Regions from separate parts of the Frankia sp. RB5 genome, predicted to be linked through region 2. Evidence: predicted binding sites of a transcription regulator. Region 2 holds the regulator's gene; the other holds the start of a gene.
What was found. The regulator LexA, encoded in region 2, represses DNA repair genes until DNA is damaged. The targets are predictions, from matches to a motif close to CGAACNNNNGTTCG.
Positions count from the first base shown of each region.

Region 1: AC6EXY_RS08840 (HNH endonuclease signature motif containing protein) is a predicted target of LexA. The motif match lies at 2,636-2,649, and genes of this name have one in related genera.

Region 1 is NZ_JCBATA010000013.1:21,758-26,132, reverse strand. Features, by position in the region: gene AC6EXY_RS08845 (Hsp70 family protein) at 1-740, shown strand, start outside; gene AC6EXY_RS08840 (HNH endonuclease signature motif containing protein) at 1,002-2,504, opposite strand; gene AC6EXY_RS08835 (dienelactone hydrolase family protein) at 3,420-4,178, opposite strand.
Region 2 is NZ_JCBATA010000066.1:10,419-14,793, reverse strand. Features, by position in the region: gene nrdR (transcriptional regulator NrdR) at 1-60, opposite strand, end outside; gene AC6EXY_RS26850 (LysM peptidoglycan-binding domain-containing protein) at 468-719, opposite strand; gene lexA (transcriptional repressor LexA) at 1,464-2,219, shown strand; gene hflX (GTPase HflX) at 2,375-3,835, opposite strand; gene AC6EXY_RS26835 (AraC family transcriptional regulator) at 4,187-4,375, shown strand, end outside.

The DNA of each region.
Region 1 (4,375 bases), on a different contig from region 2:
TGACCCTCACCGGCCGCAAGAGCCTGGTCGTGCACGACTGCGCCTTCTCCCCTGACGGCGACCTGCTCGCCACCACCGGCAGCGACAAGACCGCCCGCCTCTGGGATGTCGGCACCGGCCGGCAGACCGTCACCCTCACCGGCCATCGCGGCCCGGTCTACGGCTGCGCTTTCTCCCCCGACGGCAGCCTCGTCGCGACCACCGGCACCGACCGCACGGTCCGGCTCTGGGGGGCGATGTCCGGCAAGAACATCGCCACCCTGCAGGGCCATCGCGGCACCGTCTACGGCTGCGCCTTCTCCCCCGACGGCCGGCTGCTGGTCTCCGCCGGCGCCGAGAGCACACTGCTCTGGGACGTCTCCGTCGGAGAGATCATCATGAGCCTGCCCGGCCACACGAACTTCACCGGCGGCTGTGCCTTCTCCCCCGACGGCGCCCTGCTCGCCACCGCCGGCAACGAGGGCACCCGCCTGACCGACGCCGCCAGCGGCACGACGGTCGCCACCCTGCCCGGCTCCGCCCAGAGCTGCGCCTTCTCCCCCGACGGCCAGCTGCTCGCCACCGCCAGCACCGACGACACCGCCCAGCTCTGGGACGTCGCCACCGGCTCCGCGATCGCCACCCTCACCGGCCACAGCAGCACCGTCATGAGCTGCGCGTTCGCCCCCTTCGGCCTGCTGCTCGCCACCACCGGCACCGACATGACCGCCCGCCTCTGGGACATCATCTACACGCCGTAGCGAGCGCCTGGGAAGTCGGCTGCTTGTAGGCGTCCGGGTCGAACCGCGATGCCCGGCCACCCCGCGAGCCGATCTCCCGCGGTTCTCGACCTGGTCGGCCCGCACAGGACATCGCTGTGGCGGATCCCGCGCCGACGAAGGCAGGCACAGTTCGCCTGTACGCCTTGTCCGCAAGCATGTGGTCCCCGCCCGATCACGCCCGACCAGCCCGTCTCGGCCCGCCCCGTCCACCGGCGGGGAGCCCGCCGGACCCGACTCTGATCATTGACGGTGGAGGTTGGGAAGCGGGCGGCTGTAGGGGTTTCGGCGGCGTCGGCGGTGGGGGTCGATGTGGGGGGGTGGGATGAAGGACGGCCGCCCGTCGGATTCGAAGATGATCGTCCACTTGTCGTGGTGGACCTGCCGATGGTGCTGTCCGCAGAGCAGGACCATGCTCGACAGTGCGGTGACTCCGTCGTTCTCCCACTCCGGCGCGTGGTGGCATTCACACCAGCTGGGTGGGCGGTCGCAGGACGGGAACGCGCATCCGCGGTCGCGGGCGACGAGGGCGCGGCGAATGGCGGGGGTGGCAGTGCGGCTGGCGCGGCCGACGTCGATGGGGACGCCCTCCGCGTCGAGGATGATCCTCGTGATCTCGGCGTCGCAGGTCAGGCGGCTGAGCACCCCGCGGGGCAGCGGCAGCCCCCACTCCGTGGTGGCCGGGTCGAGGCCGCTGCCCACGAGGGCACTCCAAGGCACCAGCACAGTCAGGTGCGGGCGCACCCCACCGGAGATCGGCACGGCCGCGCCGCTGAGGAGCCGGGTGGCGAGGTCGATGAGGGCGTCGGCCTGGCGGCGCCGGGGGCTGCGGGGGTCGGGGATGCCGTCCGCGGCGGGGCGGGGAGCGGCGAGGCTGTCGAGCGCGGTGCGCAGAAGCGCGGCACCTTCGGCGTCGAGCTCACCGCTGATCAGGGTGGTGCCGTGGGCGGTGTCGGTGAGGCTGAGCCGGCGGACCCCGGCGGGATCAGGGGAGGGGCGATCGTCCTCGTCGCCGCGCCCCAGGCCACCACCGCCACCGGTGGCGCTATCGTCTCCGCCGCTGTGGGATGGGTCGCCGGGCTGGCCGGTGCGGCTGTCGGTGTCGGGATCGTCTCCGCCGGGGGAGGTGTCGACGCGGGTGAGCTGCTCACGGATGCGGGCGGCGAGCTTGACGAGCCGGAAGGGATCGAAGATGGGGGCGTAGTCGAGCAGTGTCTGCTCTGCGGTGGCGCGTTCGGTCTCAGTGACGTCGCGGGGAAGAGCCTTCATGGCGTCCCGGATGACGTAGGCGTGTTCGACGGTGATCGCCCCGCGGGCGAGGGCCTCGCCGGTGGCCCCGCAGGCACCGTCGTGGATCGCCAGGGCCAGGTCGACCTGACGGCGGGACTCCCGGGTGGTCAGCGCGAGGCGGTCCCGCAACAGGCTGGCGACGTCGAGGGCGCCGAGGCGGCCGGCCAGGCCACGGACCTGAGCCTCGACGATGAGTCGGCCGCGCAGCGCCGCCGTGCGGCCTCCCAGCCGGCCGGTGCTCTCGAGGAGGGTGTCGAGTTCTCCGTCGGAGAGCTGCCAGGGCTCGTCGGACAGCAGCGCGTCGACGAGTTCGCTGAGCATCGCGAACCTGCCGGGCATCCCGCCAGCGGCGCCGTCCGAGGTCGGGGCGTAGCCGACGGAGGTGGACGGAGAGGAGGCGGCGGCCATGAGCGGATCGCCGGCCGTGGGAGCGGAGGGCTCACCGACCGTGGCCATCGGGGCCGGACCGGAGTCAGGCGGCTCTGGTGGTGGGTCGGGGTCGGGCGGATGGGTTACGGGGCAGGTACTCTCGCTGAGCCGGGTGTCGATGACCATGGACCAACCGTAGATCGGGCAGCCCGGACTGTCGAACAAGTGTTTGAATCTGTGGACAGCTGGAACACGGCGGCCCGGCTGTGGATAAAGCGCGCAGCGGGCCGTGGCGGGCGTCAATGGGTTGATCACCTAGAAGGTGCGAGGACTCGACGCAGGCCCGGGCGCATGGGGAAAGGACCCGGTCGCCGCGGGTCGGGTCGGCCGCGAACCCAACCCAGCCCAGCCCGACCTCGGGCTTGCGGACAAGGCATACAGCTCGAAGGCGAACCGTGGCTGTCCGCGTCGGCGTGAAGACACGGCTGCGCCTGCTTCTCGGTGACGCTGGCCTGCTGCCCGAGCAGACGCAGTGGCCGGTGCGTGATCCGCGCAGCGGCCGGCTGGTGGCCCGCGTCGACTTCGCCTGGCCGGGCGCGCGCCTAGCTGTCGAGGCGGACGGGGTCGGCCCCCTTGGCCTGCCGGCGGCCCCGCATCGCGACCGCGCCCGTCAGAACGACCTGGTCCGCCTCGGCTGGAACCTCCTGCGTTTCACCTGGTGGGACGCACTTTCCGCGCCGGCGCGGGGGAAGGCCTCGACGTGCCACTTTCACATGGCTCCCTGTCCGATTCGTCCCGTTGAAACTGGCAGAACCTCCCGTTCCCACGCAACGCCTGCAGCGGACAGGCGCCGGCGGCCGGCTCTGCGGGTGGGAAGCCGGCCATTGGGATCCGCCGCACGATCTCCCGTGCGGCCTACCAGGCCGAGAACCACGGGAGACGCAGCTCGCGAGGGGCCGGACTCCCGGTCCGATCCGGACGACTACAAGCAGCGGCACGCGGTCATGCGCGGGGGAGTTCGCGGGCGAACAGGGCGGTGACCTTGGCGAAGTGGTTCTCGGCGGCGGCCTCGTCGTAGGCGCCGGTGTGGTCGCGGACGGCGAAGCCGTGGCCGGCGGGGACGTCGTCGAGCTCGTAGCGGACGCCGGCCTTCTCGAGCGCGGCGACGAGCATGTCCCGCTGCTCGGGGGTGCAGCTGCGGTCGTTCTCCGCGACGCCGAAGTAGAGGCCGGCGGTGATCGCGCCGGCGCGCAGGTGCGGGCTGGTCGGGGCGTCGGTCGCGATGCCGCCGCCGTGGATCGAGGCGGCGGCGGCGATCCGCTCGGGCAGCTCGCCGGCCATCGTGAACGCCATCAGGCCGCCGCGGCAGTATCCGACGGCGCCGACGCGGTCGGAGCGCAGGTTCCCGGCCTCGGCCAGGACGTCGAGCAGCGCCTCGGTGTCGTGCACGACACCCTCGGGAGACGCCTCGCCGAGCATGGCCATCAGTCGGGCCCGTTCGTCCGGATCACCGAAGACGGTTCCCAGGTCGAAGGAGAGCCGGCCGGACCGGTAGAAGTAGTTCGTCAGCGCGACCGCGTAGCCCTCGGCCGCGAACCGGGCGGCCATCTCCTGCATCACCGGCCGGACTCCGCCGGCGTCCGGGTAGAGGATGACGACCGGCAGCGGCGCCGCCTCGCTGGGTTGGGCGTCGTCCGGGATGTGCAGGTAGACGTCCATGACGCCGTCGGCCGTACGGATCTCGAGTGGAGTGACAGGCACTCGGTTCGCCTCCCGCTGTGTCGGTGTCCCGGCGGCGTGACCAGCCGGGACGGGCCCTTGACAGCAAACAGCATCCTCCAACGCGCCGGTGGAGGCATCGGCGGCGGGCCGCGTGGGCCAGACGGAGCGGGGAGGCGCGGAGCGGGGAGGCGCGGCGCGGGGAGGCGCGGGGCGGGGAGGCGCGGGGCGGGGCGAGC
Region 2 (4,375 bases):
CTCGGCCTCTCGGCTGTCGACGACACGGCTGTCCGGATGCCGGCAGAACGGGCACCGCACGCGAGACGCCTCCTTCACCGAGCCGGCCGACAGCCCTTCCGCACCGTCCCGACGTCGGCGCACCGGGACGGACCGCGGGCCCCACCGCCGCACCGATCCGGTGGGACCTGTGGACGAGCGGCCCTCGTTCTGTGGAAGACCTGTGGATCCACCTGTGGATGACTTACACCTACGTAAGCACCAGATGTTGTGTCCAACTTAGCGCACGACCCCATGGATGGGAAAACCGACCCCCCGCATGCCACACGAGGACATCAGCCCGCGGGGGCCCGACGACCCTGGGCGAAGCCGCCTCAACCGCCCGCACCCGGCCCGATGCGGAGGCGTCACCGCGGCGACCATCGACCACCCGCCGTCGCGACCGCCGGTGTCCGATCAGGCGGCTCCCGACATACCCCCGCCGGGCCTCACCCATCCAGTAAGAGGAACTGGCCGGGGGTGAGCTGGGCGGAGGACAGATCGTTGATCCGCATCAGCCGATCGACCACCACGCGCGTGTCGGCGTCCGGCTCGAGCACGGCGGCGATCTCCCACAGCGACTCCCCCGCCACGACCAGGTGGCCGCGTGGCGGCTCGTCCGACCACGCCAGCGAGGCCCGTGGCACCACCACCGCCAGCATGGCCGCGATGAGCATCGCCGCGGCCATGGTGACCACCACCCGACCACGCCTGGTCAGCCGAAGAGGCGCCGGCTCCCGTCGCACTCGCGACCGCGACGGAACCCCGCTGGCCGGCCCGCGACCAGGCGCCGGCATCGGATCCCGCCCGTGCGGCGCCGCGGTGCCGTCCGACCTCGCACCGTCCCGGCGCGCCACGGGCCCGCGCGACGCCGCACCGCCCCGCGGCCCCTGGCAGCTCGGCGACGACACCCGACCAGGCGCCGCCCTCGCCTCGCGGGACCGGGAATGGGACGGGAACAGACCGGCGTTGGCGGGCACCGATCGAGGACCGGGACGGCCAGCCGGCGCTCCCGCGGACCGCCCGGCGACCCGTTCCCGGACCACGGCCAGGTCGATGACCTGCGCCGAGCAGCTGGGACTCACGACATCCTCCCGTGGCGAGCGGGCCGGGACCACCAGGCGGGCGAACCCCAGTTCGATCGAACTCCTGGTCGATTGTCGCACCCGGCGCGGATCTGGCAAGAGGACACGCTCGAACAAGCGTTTGAGATTCCGCGACCGTCCGGTTACCGTCAAGACGATCAGGTGTGCACCGGGTGGATTCTCCGGGTCGCGGACGGACGCACGCCGTGGGGGTGTCGGGATCGCGGGCGATCCCGACCGCGACGCGGCGCTCACCCGTCGGACGTGGGGTGACCAGCTGGTGACCACGTACGCGACGAGTAGGTACGTGACGAACGACGTACGCGACGAACGACGTACGCGACGAGGAGAGCGGTAGCGATGACCACCCAAGGCAGGGGTACACGCCGGGGCGGGGCCCGCGGCAACGTGCGGGCCTTTCCCGAAAACCCCGCGGACGCGGCCGGACTGACCCCCCGGCAGCGCAAGGTGCTCGAGGTCATCCGGGCCGCCGTGGAGCGGCGCGGATACCCGCCAAGCGTCCGCGAGATCGGTGAGGCGGTCGGCCTGACCAGCACGAGCAGCGTGGCGCACCAGCTCAAGGTGCTGGAGGAGAAGGGCTACCTGCGGCGGGATCCGAACCGTCCGCGGGCGATGGAGGTGCTCAGCCCGGACCGCCCGCGCCGCCGCGCCCAGGCGGCGCCGGCCGCGGTGGTTCCCGCGTTCGGCGGTGAGGCCGCCGCGGCGCCCGGCGGCGAGGCGTCAGCGGCCTACGTGCCGGTGCTCGGGCGGATCGCGGCCGGCGGCCCGATCCTCGCCGAGCAGGCGATCGAGGATGTCTTCCCGCTGCCCAAGGAGATCGTCGGCGAGGGCACGCTGTTCCTGCTGCGCGTGGTCGGCGAGTCGATGATGGGCGCCGCGATCTGTGACGGCGACTGGGTGGTGGTCCGCCAGCAGCCGGTCGCGGACAACGGCGAGATCGTCGCCGCGATGATCGAGGGTGAGGCGACGGTGAAGCGCCTACGCGTCCGCGACGGGAAGATCTGGCTGCACCCGGAGAACCCTGCCTTCAACGACATCCCGGGCGAGGAGGCGACGATCCTCGGCCGGATCGTCGCCGTGCTGCGCAGGGTCTGACCACGCGACGGCCGGCCGCGCGTGGCGGCCGGCCGATCCGTGGTCTGCCCGATCCGCTGGGCGATCCGCGGTCCGACGAACTCAGGCCGATCCGGGCGTGCTTCGGCCGGGTCAGAGCGGAGCCGGTCAGGCGTCCGGACCCGGCGCGGCGTGGGTCAGGCCCGGAAGGCGTCGAGATCGGCGGCGAGTGCCGGCGACACCCGCGCGGTGAGGCGGGTTCCGTCTGCCGTGTGCTCCTGCCCGAGTACCTCGCCGTGGGCGTGGACCCGCGAGACGAGCTCACCCCGGGTATAGGGGACGAGCACCGTCAACTCGACGTCCGGGTGCGGAACCCGCAGGCACAGCGCGTCAACGAGCGCGCCGAGCCCCTCCCCCGTCCGGGCCGAGACGAACACCGCCTCGGGCGCCAGCTGGCGAAGCTCCGCGACGACGGTGGGAGCGACCGCGTCGACCTTGTTGACGACGATCAGTTCGGACACGCCGCCCGCGTCGATGTCGTTGAGGACCTCGCGGACGGCGGAGATCTGCGCGGCCGGGTCGGGCGCGGAGCCGTCGACGACGTGCAGCAGGAGATCCGCGTCGGCGACCTCCTCGAGCGTCGAGCGGAACGCCTCGACGATCTGGTGGGGAAGATGGCGTACGAAACCCACCGTGTCGGTCAGGGTGAACGCGCGGCCGTCCGGCAGGGTCGCCCGGCGCACCGTCGGGTCGAGGGTGGCGAACAGCGCGTCCTCCACCAGGACGCCGGCGCCGGTGAGCCGGTTGAGCAGCGAGGACTTGCCGGCGTTGGTGTAGCCGGCGATCGCCACCGCGGGCACCTCGCCGCGCCGCCGCGCCGCGCGCTTGGTCTCCCGCACGGTGGACATCCCGGCGAGTTCACGGCGCAGCCGGGCCATCCGGGCGCGCAGCCTGCGCCGATCGGTCTCGATCTTCGTCTCACCGGGGCCGCGGGTACCGATGGGAGCGCGCCCGCCACCACTGGCCGCGGCGCGCGACATCGACTCACCCCAACCACGCAGCCGGGGCAGCATGTACTGGAGCTGGGCCAGCTCGACCTGCGCCTTACCCTCTCGGGAGGTCGCGTGCTGGGCGAAGATGTCCAGGATGAGAGCCGTCCGGTCGATGACCTTGACTTTGACGATCTCCTCCAGCTGGCGCAGCTGGCCGGGGGTGAGCTCGCCGTCGCAGATCACCGTGTCGGCGCCGGTCGCGGCGACGACCTCGGCGAGTTGACGGGCCTTGCCGGAACCGACGTAGGTCGCCGCGTCCGGCCGGTCGCGGCGCTGCACGAGCGCGTCGAGGACGACCGAGCCGGCGGTGGTGGACAGCGCGGCGAGCTCCGCCATCGATGCCTCGGCCGCCCGCAGCGAGCCCGAGGTCCACACGCCGATCAGTACCACCCGCTCCAACCGCAGCTGGCGGTACTCGACCTCGGTGACGTCGTCCAGCTCGGTGGCAAGGCCCGGTACTCGACGCAGGGCCGCTCGGTCCGCCAGATCGAGCTCGTCGCCGGATTCGGCGAAAAAGCCCGAAAGATTGCCCGAATCGTCATCGGTGAGTTCAATGAGGGATCTGTCGAGGGTGGACGCGTCCAGGGCGTCGGCAGGAAGTGTCATACCATCCGTTCTCAACGCGGCCCGCTGCCGCGGCATTCCGCGCCGGTTCATTTAGCCAGGTCACACGCCTTCTCGGTGACCCGGGGGCGATCCCGCCATCGAAGGGGCCGGCCCGGGCCAGCCCGGCCGCACCGCTTCGGTGTTCCCCGGCGGAATCGTCCCGTCGCCTGCCAGGGTCCCACGCCCCAACGAGGATCGCGAACGGTTTAGCCGCCTCGTTCCGGCGATCCCGCCCGTCGTGGTGACTCCGCCGCACCCGGCGCCATCCCCGCGGGGATCATGACGCGCTCACGGCCGCGCCACGTGACCGGGCACGGCAGGCGATCCGGGAGATCAGCCGACGGGCGTAGCGTGGGCGCGGTGTATCGCGAGCGCCGGGCCGCCCGCCTGCCGGCGACGATCTGGTTCGCGGGCGCGAGTGGGCTGGAAGCGGGCCCGATGGTGCGACGGATCCTGCCGGACGGCTGCGTCGACGTCATCTGGAGCTCCGACGGGCGGCTGATCGTCGCCGGGCCGGACACGGTCGCGAAGCTGGCCCAC